DNA from 2 places in the Pseudomonas sp. NPDC096950 genome. Region 2 is predicted to be linked to the other one. Evidence: riboswitches for the same ligand, from Rfam matches in the RefSeq annotation. Region 2 holds a riboswitch; the other holds the start of a gene.

Region 1 (4,409 bases), on a different contig from region 2:
GAAGATGTGGCGTTCGCGATCGTCCATCAGCGCGGCGACCAGCACTTCGGCGCAGTCGTTGATGCCTTCGACTTTGAGTTTCATGAACTCGTCGGTGCGCTCGCCGAGGGCTTCGGCGGTGCGGATGCGTTCTTCTTCCACCAGTTGCTGGATCTGGTTGCGCAGGGCTTTATCGCTGATGCGGATGAAGCGCCACGGTTGCATCAGGCCGACGCTGGGGGCCTGGTGGGCGGCTTCGAGCAGGCGACGCAGCAGTTCGGGCTCGACAGTGCCGCCGCTGAAGTGGCGCATGTCGCGGCGTTCGGCGATGGCTCTATACACCGCTTCGCGCTCGGCCTGACTGAATGCGTTGTCGGTCATGGCCTCTTCGCGAGCAAGCCCGCTCCCACAGTGGATCGCATTTCCTCAGGTAGTACAGCTTCAACTGTGGGAGCGGGCTTGCTCGCGAAAGCGGCCTCAAGATCAGGCGCAAACAGTGCGGCAATCGCCGACGGATTGGACGGAAAATAAAAGTGCACATAAGAAGCCGTCATCCGCCCCTCACGATAAACCGCCTCCGCCCCGCGCCCGCCGTTCGGGCTCAGGCCCCGGGCAATCGGCTCAAGTTCGGTGCTGGTCAACGAGTGGTGATAGGTGTGCCCACGCAACAAGCCTTCCGGCAACTCGACCGCCTGCAACGCCAACGCCGCCAGACGCTTTTGCATCACCGCATCGCCGGCCAGCAAACCGACCAATTCAGCGCGAGTGCCTTCGACATCCGTCAACGAATCGAGCAGATAAAGCATGCCGCCACATTCGGCCAGCAACGGTTTACCTGCGGCGTGATGCGCGCGAATCGCGGTCAGCATGGAGGTGTTTTGCGACAACACCACGTGGTGCAGTTCGGGGTAACCGCCCGGCAGATACAGGCTGTCAGCCGCCGGCAATTCGGTATCGCGGATCGGCGAGAAAAACGCCAGTTCAGCGCCCATCGCCCGCAGCAAATCCAGACTCGCGCCGTAGGTGAAGGCGAAGGCTTCATCGCGGGCCACGGCGATGCGTACGCCCGCCAATAATGGCTCGGCTTCGAGCACATCCGGGGCGGCGAATTCCACGGCCGGTGGCAGCGCTACCTCGCAGCTGCTGGCCAACGCATCGGCTGCCGCATCGAGGCGCAGGTCGAGGTCGTTCAACTCGCTGGCCTGGACCAGACCGAGGTGACGGCTCGGCAGTTCGATCCCGGTCTCCCGGGACAATGCGCCGTACCAGCGCAAGCCTTCGGTCAAACTGCCTTCAAGCAATTGCGCGTGGCGCAAGGTGCCGACGCGGTTGGCCAGAACGCCGGCGAACGGCAAGTCCGGCTGATATTTCGCGAGCCCCAATGCCAACGCACCAAAGGTCTGGGCCATGGCGGTGCCGTCAATCACGCCGAGCACCGGCACACCGAAGTGCCGCGCCAGGTCAGCGCTGGACGGCGTGCCGTCGAACAGGCCCATGACGCCTTCGATCAGAATCAAATCCGCTTCGCCAGCGGCTTCCCACAACAGTCGACGACTTTCCTGCTCGCCGACCATCCACATGTCCAATTGATAGACCGGTGCGCCGCTGGCGCGCTCGAGAATCATCGGGTCGAGGAAGTCCGGGCCGCATTTGAACACGCGCACCTTGCGCCCCTGATTGCGATGCAACCGGGCCAGCGCGGCGGTCACGGTGGTCTTGCCCTGACCGGAGGCCGGCGCGGCAATCAGTACCGCCGGGCATTGACGTATGCTTTTCATAAAATAGTATTCACAGCTCGACGCCTTTTTGCGCTTTGATCCCGGCCTGGAACGCGTGCTTGATCACGCCCATTTCGGTGACGGTGTCGGCCAGTTCGATCATTTCCGGCTTGGCGCCGCGACCGGTGACGACGACATGTTGCATCGGCGGACGGGCCTGCAAATCGCTGAGCACTTGATCGAGATCGAGGTAACCGTGCTTGAGGGCGATGTTCAGTTCATCCAGCACCACCAGGCCAATCGACGGATCGCGCAGCAGTTCGCGGGATACTTCCCAAGCGGCTTCGGCGGCGGCGATGTCGCGCTGACGGTCCTGGGTTTCCCAGGTGAAGCCCTCGCCCATCACGTGAAAGCGCACTTGCTCCGGGAAGCGCCGGAAGAACAATTCCTCACCGGTGCTGTTGCGGCCCTTGATGAACTGCACCACACCGCACTGCATGCCGTGGCCCATGGAGCGGGCGAGCATGCCGAAAGCCGAGCTGCTTTTGCCTTTGCCGTTGCCGGTCAGCACCAGCAGCAGGCCGCATTCATTCGGCGAGTTGGCGATGCGTTCGTCAATCACGGCTTTTTTGCGCTGCATGCGCGCCAGGTGGCGTTCGTCACGATCGGGGGTATCAGTCATGGGGAGCTCTCCGTTGAGGCTGGATAACGGCGGGCAGGCACAAGAATAGACGGCAAAAAGCTTGGCATCGCCCACCGTGATGCCGCTGGATGGATCAGGCCGGTCTCCGGGCTCATGAGTGGTTTGCACCGGACTGCGCGCCTTCCCATGTCGATGATCGACACAGTGGCTCAAGGCGCAGCCTTTGACTCATTTACCGTTGCGGGGGCAGCGCCGGGATCGTGATCGTCTTCATATGAAGAGAGGACTCACCGGCTTCCCTGTTTCACTCTGTCGACCAAGGCCACAGAGCACCTGAAACAAGCCGCGAAGGTTAGAGGGTTGGGGGGGGAGCGTCAATTAAAGCCGGGACGCCGCTCGGCGAAAAACTGCCGTCGATCAATTACCTGACGTCATTCTTGTGCCACACTTCGAGCAGTGATATCAAAGAGCCACAATCTCACAACACAATAACAAGGGTGAGCCACATGCAAGGCATGATCATCAGCAATCCGAAGCTGGAATTCCTGCGCCCGCTGCTGGAACGCTGGTTTGACTGTATCGACCGCTACAACGCCGTGCGCGGCGATAACGACACGCCCTACTGGTTCGACGAAAAGGCCAACCTCAGCCTGCTCTCGGCCGCCGCCTGGATGGCAGAAATGGTCACGTTGCAACAGACGCCGACCCGCAAACAGACCGAGGAAGGCGAACGCAATGCCCGCGCCGATCTGTTTATCGCCACCAGCGAAGAGCGCGCATTCCTTCAGGCCACCCAGCGCTGGCCCAAGGTCAACAGCCTGAATCTGACACAAGCCCTGGCCGATATCACCAGTGACGCCAGGCGCATCAGCTACGCCAGCGACCTGAAACTCGGCTGCCTGTTCGTCGCTCCGCAAAAGGCCCAGCAAAGTGCGACCCCGGAAGAACTCCAGGACATGGTCGACGACTTGCAGAAGGAACACACCTGCGCCGTGGCCTGGTATTTCCCCTACGCCTACCGCAAGTTGCGCAACGAAGCCGGGCAGTATCATCCGGGCATCGCGGTGCTGTTCAAAGAGGCTCGTGGCTGACGGGTTGAACCATCGCGGCTGTTTACTTCTCTAGATTAAATCAGTGCATTCATAGGGAAGATCAGCATGCGCAAGCCCCAGCTCGTTCTCGTTATCGCGCTCGCCGGAGGGCTTGTCGCCTGCGGCGAGACCTCCAGCCTGCAAGTCACGGACGGCACCGGCCCATCGCCTAAACTGCCAGAACCGAACAAAACCCTGATCCCGACGGTGAACATCGCCCCGGCGATCGGCTGGCCGGCCGGTGCAAAACCTACCGCGGCGGCGGGAACCCAGGTGGCGGCATTTGCCGAAAACCTCGATCACCCGCGCTGGCTCTACGTCCTGCCCAACGGCGACGTGCTGGTGGCGGAAACCAACGCGCCGCCCAAGCCCGATGACGGCAAAGGCATTCGCGGCTGGGTGATGAAGAAAGTCATGGGCCGCGCCGGTGCCGGCGTACCGAGCCCGAATCGTATTACGCTGCTGCGGGACAAGGACCACGATGGCGTGGCTGAAACTCGCACGGTGTTCCTGGAAAACCTCAACTCGCCTTTCGGCATGACCCTGGTCGGCAACGACCTGTACGTCGCCGACACCGATCGCCTGCTGCGTTTCCACTATGAAACCGGCGACACCGCGATCAAGTCTGAGCCTATGAAGGTGATCGATCTGCCGGGCGGCACGCTCAATCACCACTGGACCAAAAACGTCATCGCCAGCAAGGACGGCAGCAAGCTATACGTGACGGTGGGTTCCAACAGCAACGTCGGCGAAAACGGCCTGGACAAGGAAGAAGGTCGCGCGGCGATCTGGGAAGTGGACCGCGCCACCGGCAATCATCGGATCTTCGCCTCAGGCTTGCGTAACCCCAACGGCATGGGCTGGGAACCAAGCAGCGGCGCGTTGTGGACGTCGGTCAACGAGCGGGATGAAATCGGCAGCGACCTGGTGCCGGATTACATCACCTCCGTGAAGGATGGCGCGTTCTACGGCTGGCCG
Region 2 (4,409 bases):
GTGCGCCGAAACCCCTTGGCTTCAACCTTCGCGGCAATGTCCTCCAGCGTCCCGACCACCCAATCCTGATCCGGCCACGTCGCCCGGTGAATCACCGCAATCGGACAATCCGCGCCGTAATGCGGCAGCAACTCCGCCAGGATCTTCTCCAGATGATTGACCCCCAGATGAATCGCCATGGTCGCCCCATGCTGCGCCAGGCTGCCCAGTTCTTCGCCCGCCGGCATCGCGGTCTTGTCGGCATAGCGGGTCAGAATCACGCTTTGCGAGATATCCGGTAACGTCAGTTCTGCTCCCAGCAGCGCTGCGCAGGCCGCCGTCGCCGTGACGCCAGGCACGATTTCAAAAGGAATACCCAACTCACGCAGATAGCGAATCTGCTCGCCAATCGCGCCGTACAAACCCGGATCGCCCGAGTGCACCCGCGCCACATCTTGCCCATTGGCGTGGGCGTTCTTGATCAGTTCGATGATCTGTTCCAAGTGCAACTCGGCGCTATTGACCACCGTTTCCGCCTGATGGCCTTCCAGCACGGCAGCCGGCACCAGGGAGCCGGCGTAGATAATCACCGGGCAACTGCGGATCAGGCGCTGGCCCTTGACGGTGATCAGTTCCGGGTCGCCGGGACCTGCGCCAATGAAGTAGACGGTCATCGTCAATTCCTGTGTGAAAAGAGGCTTGGGCAAGGCTTCAGATGAAGATTGCTCATGATCGAGGCGGGGATTATCGGGGTTTTTACGCAGCGCTGGCCAATGCGAGAGTAGCCTGGGCGTATTTTTGTCGGGAAATCAGCAGCTTCGCCGGTGCCTGAGCCAGATGCTCGGCCAGGGCCAGGGCGGCACTTTCCGCGACGCCGTAGCAGCCGGTGCGTTCAAACGCGATCTGCGACTGGTGGCTGAGTTGCGGTTGATAGCCGGCCAATTGCTCACTGCTGAAATACATCAGCTCCAGCCCCAACTGCGCGGCCAATTCGATCAGGCCCGGCTCATCGCGCTTCTGGTCGATGCTGGCCAAGGCCTTTATCTGGCGAAGTTCGATGTGATGCGCTTGCAGTGCCTGATCAAGCAGCGCCCGCAACGTGCTGGCGGGGCAGCCGCGTTGGCAGCCCAGGCCGACCACTAAAGTCGGCGCTGTGCCTGTGTCGGTCATGCGTGGTATTGACCATCGCTTTTGCGGCGGAACAACCAGGCGCTGATCAGGCCCAGGGCCAGCCAGAACACCACGTTGGTCAACTGCGAAGCGATTTTGAACTGGGATTCCAGGGCTTCCGGCGCCAACATCGAGTGGACTTCCGGTTGTGGGGCGCCAATCACGTGCGGCACCGCCAGAATCGCCACGCCGAGGATCTTCATCAGCCAGTGACGGCTGAACACGATCAGCGCGATGCCGACAGCGGTGGACGCCGCAGTGCCGATCCACCAGATCTGCCGTTGCGCCAGATCCGCAGCGGCGGTGCCCGGCAATTCAGGCGGCAGGCCGAGGGTCGGCGCCAGCACGAAGGTTGCGTAACCCGCCAGGCCCCAAAGCAGGCCCTGAGCGGTTTTGGTCGGTGCGCGCAAGGTATAGAGACCGGCGAGCATCAGTGCAAAACCGACGGCGACCACCAGGTTACCGCCCGTGGTGGACAGCACGCGCTGCCAGCCGTCTTCCGGTTCCCAGGCTTCGGCGTCGTGGGTGTGAGCGGCCATGGCGCCATCGGCGTGCTCGTGAGCCACTACTGTAGCAGGCTCGGATTTTTCATAGGTTTCCGCCTGGAGAATCAGCGGGGCGACCCAGAAACTTTGCAGCAGAGTCAGCAACAGGGCGGCCAGCAGCCCGGTGAAACCTGCAGTTTGCGCGATACGCTTGATCATGTCGGCAGGTCTCAATGGCACGGGAACGCGGAGCTGTGACGGGTATCGTGGGCGGCGTTGTGCACCGCTTCGATGTGCGAGAAACCGGCGAAGTACACCAGGCATGCGCCCAGGATCGACGCACAAACGGCGGCGGTCAGGCGTTGGCTCAGGGTGGTCGTGGTGCTGGCGTTGCTGTGGTCGGTGCTGCTGATGATCGACATGGCGCTTCCCTCTGGTCTGTCAGCGGGTGAATCGAGCGCATGCAAACCCCTGCGAGCGTGCGCGCAGAGGTTCAAACAGCGCCCGCCCACCGCGGGTTTGTTATTCAGTGATCGTACTGGTCACTTTGTGTTGCGGGCCGGTCTCCGGGCTCGCGAGGGGTCAAGGCTTGCGCCGGACCAGCAAGAATCACCTTCCCATGCCGGGTTGCTGGCACAGTGGATCTGATTCTTCGCTCGCTTACCGTTGCGGGGGCAGCACCGGACTGACATGACTTTAGAGTAAAGCACATGATTCACCGGTTTCCCGTTTCACCCTGTGAAGGGCACCCGTAACAAGGCGTGTAGGAGAGCATGGGCGGGGCTGGGGAGTCAATTGGCATGGGTTCTCAGTTGGAAACCGAGTCGCGCCCTTCGCGAGCAAGCCCGCTCCCACAGGTGACCGCATTCCCATGTGGGAGCAGGCTTGTGTGGGAGCGGGCTTGCTCGCGAAGGCGCCCTCACAGTCACCACTGATCCAAGCAGAACATTGACCCGCCCCCACACCATGCGTAGCCTTGCGCTTTCGAGGTTCTTCGGCGTTTGCCGAAGCTAAGAAGGGAACGCGGTCGATGCCGCGGCTGCCCCCGCAACTGTGAACGGTGATGTTCGCTGCCACGCCACTGCAAGCCCCTCCAAAGGGTTCGCGGGAAGGCGCAGCGAACGCCAGGCCCGCAAGGCCGGCGCACTGAAAGCCAGGAGACCTGCCTCGAAACGAATTCTCACTACAACCGGGCGGGGTGATCCGGTGGCGAAATCTTCCGCGCGCATGGCGTTGCGGTCGTCGTCCCGTATGCCCGCCACCTTGCCAAAGGGCATCCGATGAAAACACTGGCCAAACTCCCCGTCACCATCGTTACCGGCTTCCTCGGCTCGGGCAAAACCACCTTGCTGCGGCACATGCTCGATAACTCCCAGGGGCGCCGCATCGCGGTGATCGTCAACGAATTCGGCGAGCTGGGCATTGACGGCGAAATCCTCAAGCAGTGCTCCATCGGCTGCACCGAAGAAGAAGCCAACGGCCGCGTCTACGAACTGGCCAACGGCTGCCTGTGCTGCACGGTCCAGGAAGAGTTCTTCCCGGTGATGCGCGAACTGGTGGCCCGTCGCGGCGACCTCGACCACATCCTGATTGAAACCTCGGGCCTGGCCCTGCCAAAACCTTTGGTTCAAGCCTTCCAGTGGCCGGAAATCCGCAGCGCCTGCACGGTTGACGCGGTCATCACCGTAGTCGACAGCCCGGCCGTGGCCGCCGGCACCTTCGCCGCGTTCCCGGATCAAGTCGACGCCCAGCGCAAACTCGACCCGAACCTGGACCACGAATCGCCACTGCACGAATTGTTCGCCGACCAACTGGCCAGCGCCGACCTCGTCATCCTCAACAAGGCCGACCTGATCAGCCCTGAAGACCTGGCCCGCGTGCGTCTGGAAGTCGCCGAAGAACTGCCGCCCGCGGTAAAAGTCATTGAAGCCAGCAGCGGTCGCGTGCCACTGGACGTGCTAATCGGCCTCGGCGCCGGTTCCGAAGAACACATCGACAGCCGTCACAGCCATCACGATCATCACCACGAAGGTGAAGACGATCACGATCACGACGCTTTCGATTCGATCTCCATCGAACTGCCACAAGCCGACGAAAGCCTGCTGATGGACGCGCTGACCCAACTGGTGGTCAAGCACGGCATCCTGCGGGTCAAGGGTTTCGCGGCGATCCCGAACAAGCCGATGCGCCTGCTGATCCAGGGCGTGGGCACGCGCTTCGACAAGCATTTCGACCGTCAGTGGGGCGCCGATGAGGCGCGCACCACGCGCCTGGTGCTGATCGGCCAGGAACTCGACGCCGCTCAACTCGAAGCGCAATTGCGCGCCGCGCTCAGCGTTTAAGCCATGCACCTGCTCAGGACCCAGCCCGGCGGTTTCGTGTCGGATGACAACATTGCCGACCTTGGACAAACCCCCGCCGAACTGGTGATCCTGTGCAGCGGCGATTCCAGCCTGGCGCTGCTCGCCGAAGCCGCACAGCAACTGCCCGACGACTACCCTAGCGTGCGTCTGGCAAACCCGATGCAGGTGCAAAACCACGCCTCGGTGGACTTGTACGTCGACGAAGTGCTGCGCCACGCCAAGGTGATTCTGATTTCGCTGCACGGCGGCATCGCCTATTGGCGTTACGGCGTCGAGCGCTTGGTCGAACTGTCCGAGCGCGGTGTGCAATTGATTCTGGTGCCCGGCGATGACCGCCCGGACCCGGAACTCAGCGATCTCAGTACCGTGGGCGCGGAAGACCGCGACCGGCTCTGGCAGTTTTTGCGTCAGG

The links. Region 2 has a riboswitch for cobalamin ahead of ACIQY3_RS04150 (CbtB domain-containing protein). Riboswitches for the same ligand answer to the same signal wherever they lie in the genome.
Region 1: it holds a riboswitch for cobalamin, as region 2 does, so the genes downstream of both, cobO (cob(I)yrinic acid a,c-diamide adenosyltransferase) here and ACIQY3_RS04150 (CbtB domain-containing protein) in region 2, are expected to answer to the same signal.

Annotation. Positions count from the first base shown of each region.
Region 1 is NZ_JBIWEL010000009.1:19,778-24,186, reverse strand. Features, by position in the region: gene bluB (5,6-dimethylbenzimidazole synthase) at 1-360, opposite strand, end outside; gene ACIQY3_RS15795 (cobyrinate a,c-diamide synthase) at 357-1,757, opposite strand; gene cobO (cob(I)yrinic acid a,c-diamide adenosyltransferase) at 1,768-2,379, opposite strand; cobalamin riboswitch at 2,459-2,692, opposite strand; gene ACIQY3_RS15785 (hypothetical protein) at 2,847-3,431, shown strand; gene ACIQY3_RS15780 (PQQ-dependent sugar dehydrogenase) at 3,498-4,409, shown strand, end outside.
Region 2 is NZ_JBIWEL010000001.1:867,919-872,327, forward strand. Features, by position in the region: gene cobM (precorrin-4 C(11)-methyltransferase) at 1-653, opposite strand, end outside; gene ACIQY3_RS04140 (cobalamin biosynthesis protein) at 736-1,149, opposite strand; gene ACIQY3_RS04145 (CbtA family protein) at 1,146-1,853, opposite strand; gene ACIQY3_RS04150 (CbtB domain-containing protein) at 1,865-2,056, opposite strand; cobalamin riboswitch at 2,174-2,402, opposite strand; cobalamin riboswitch at 2,605-2,819, shown strand; gene cobW (cobalamin biosynthesis protein CobW) at 2,915-3,976, shown strand; gene cobN (cobaltochelatase subunit CobN) at 3,980-4,409, shown strand, end outside.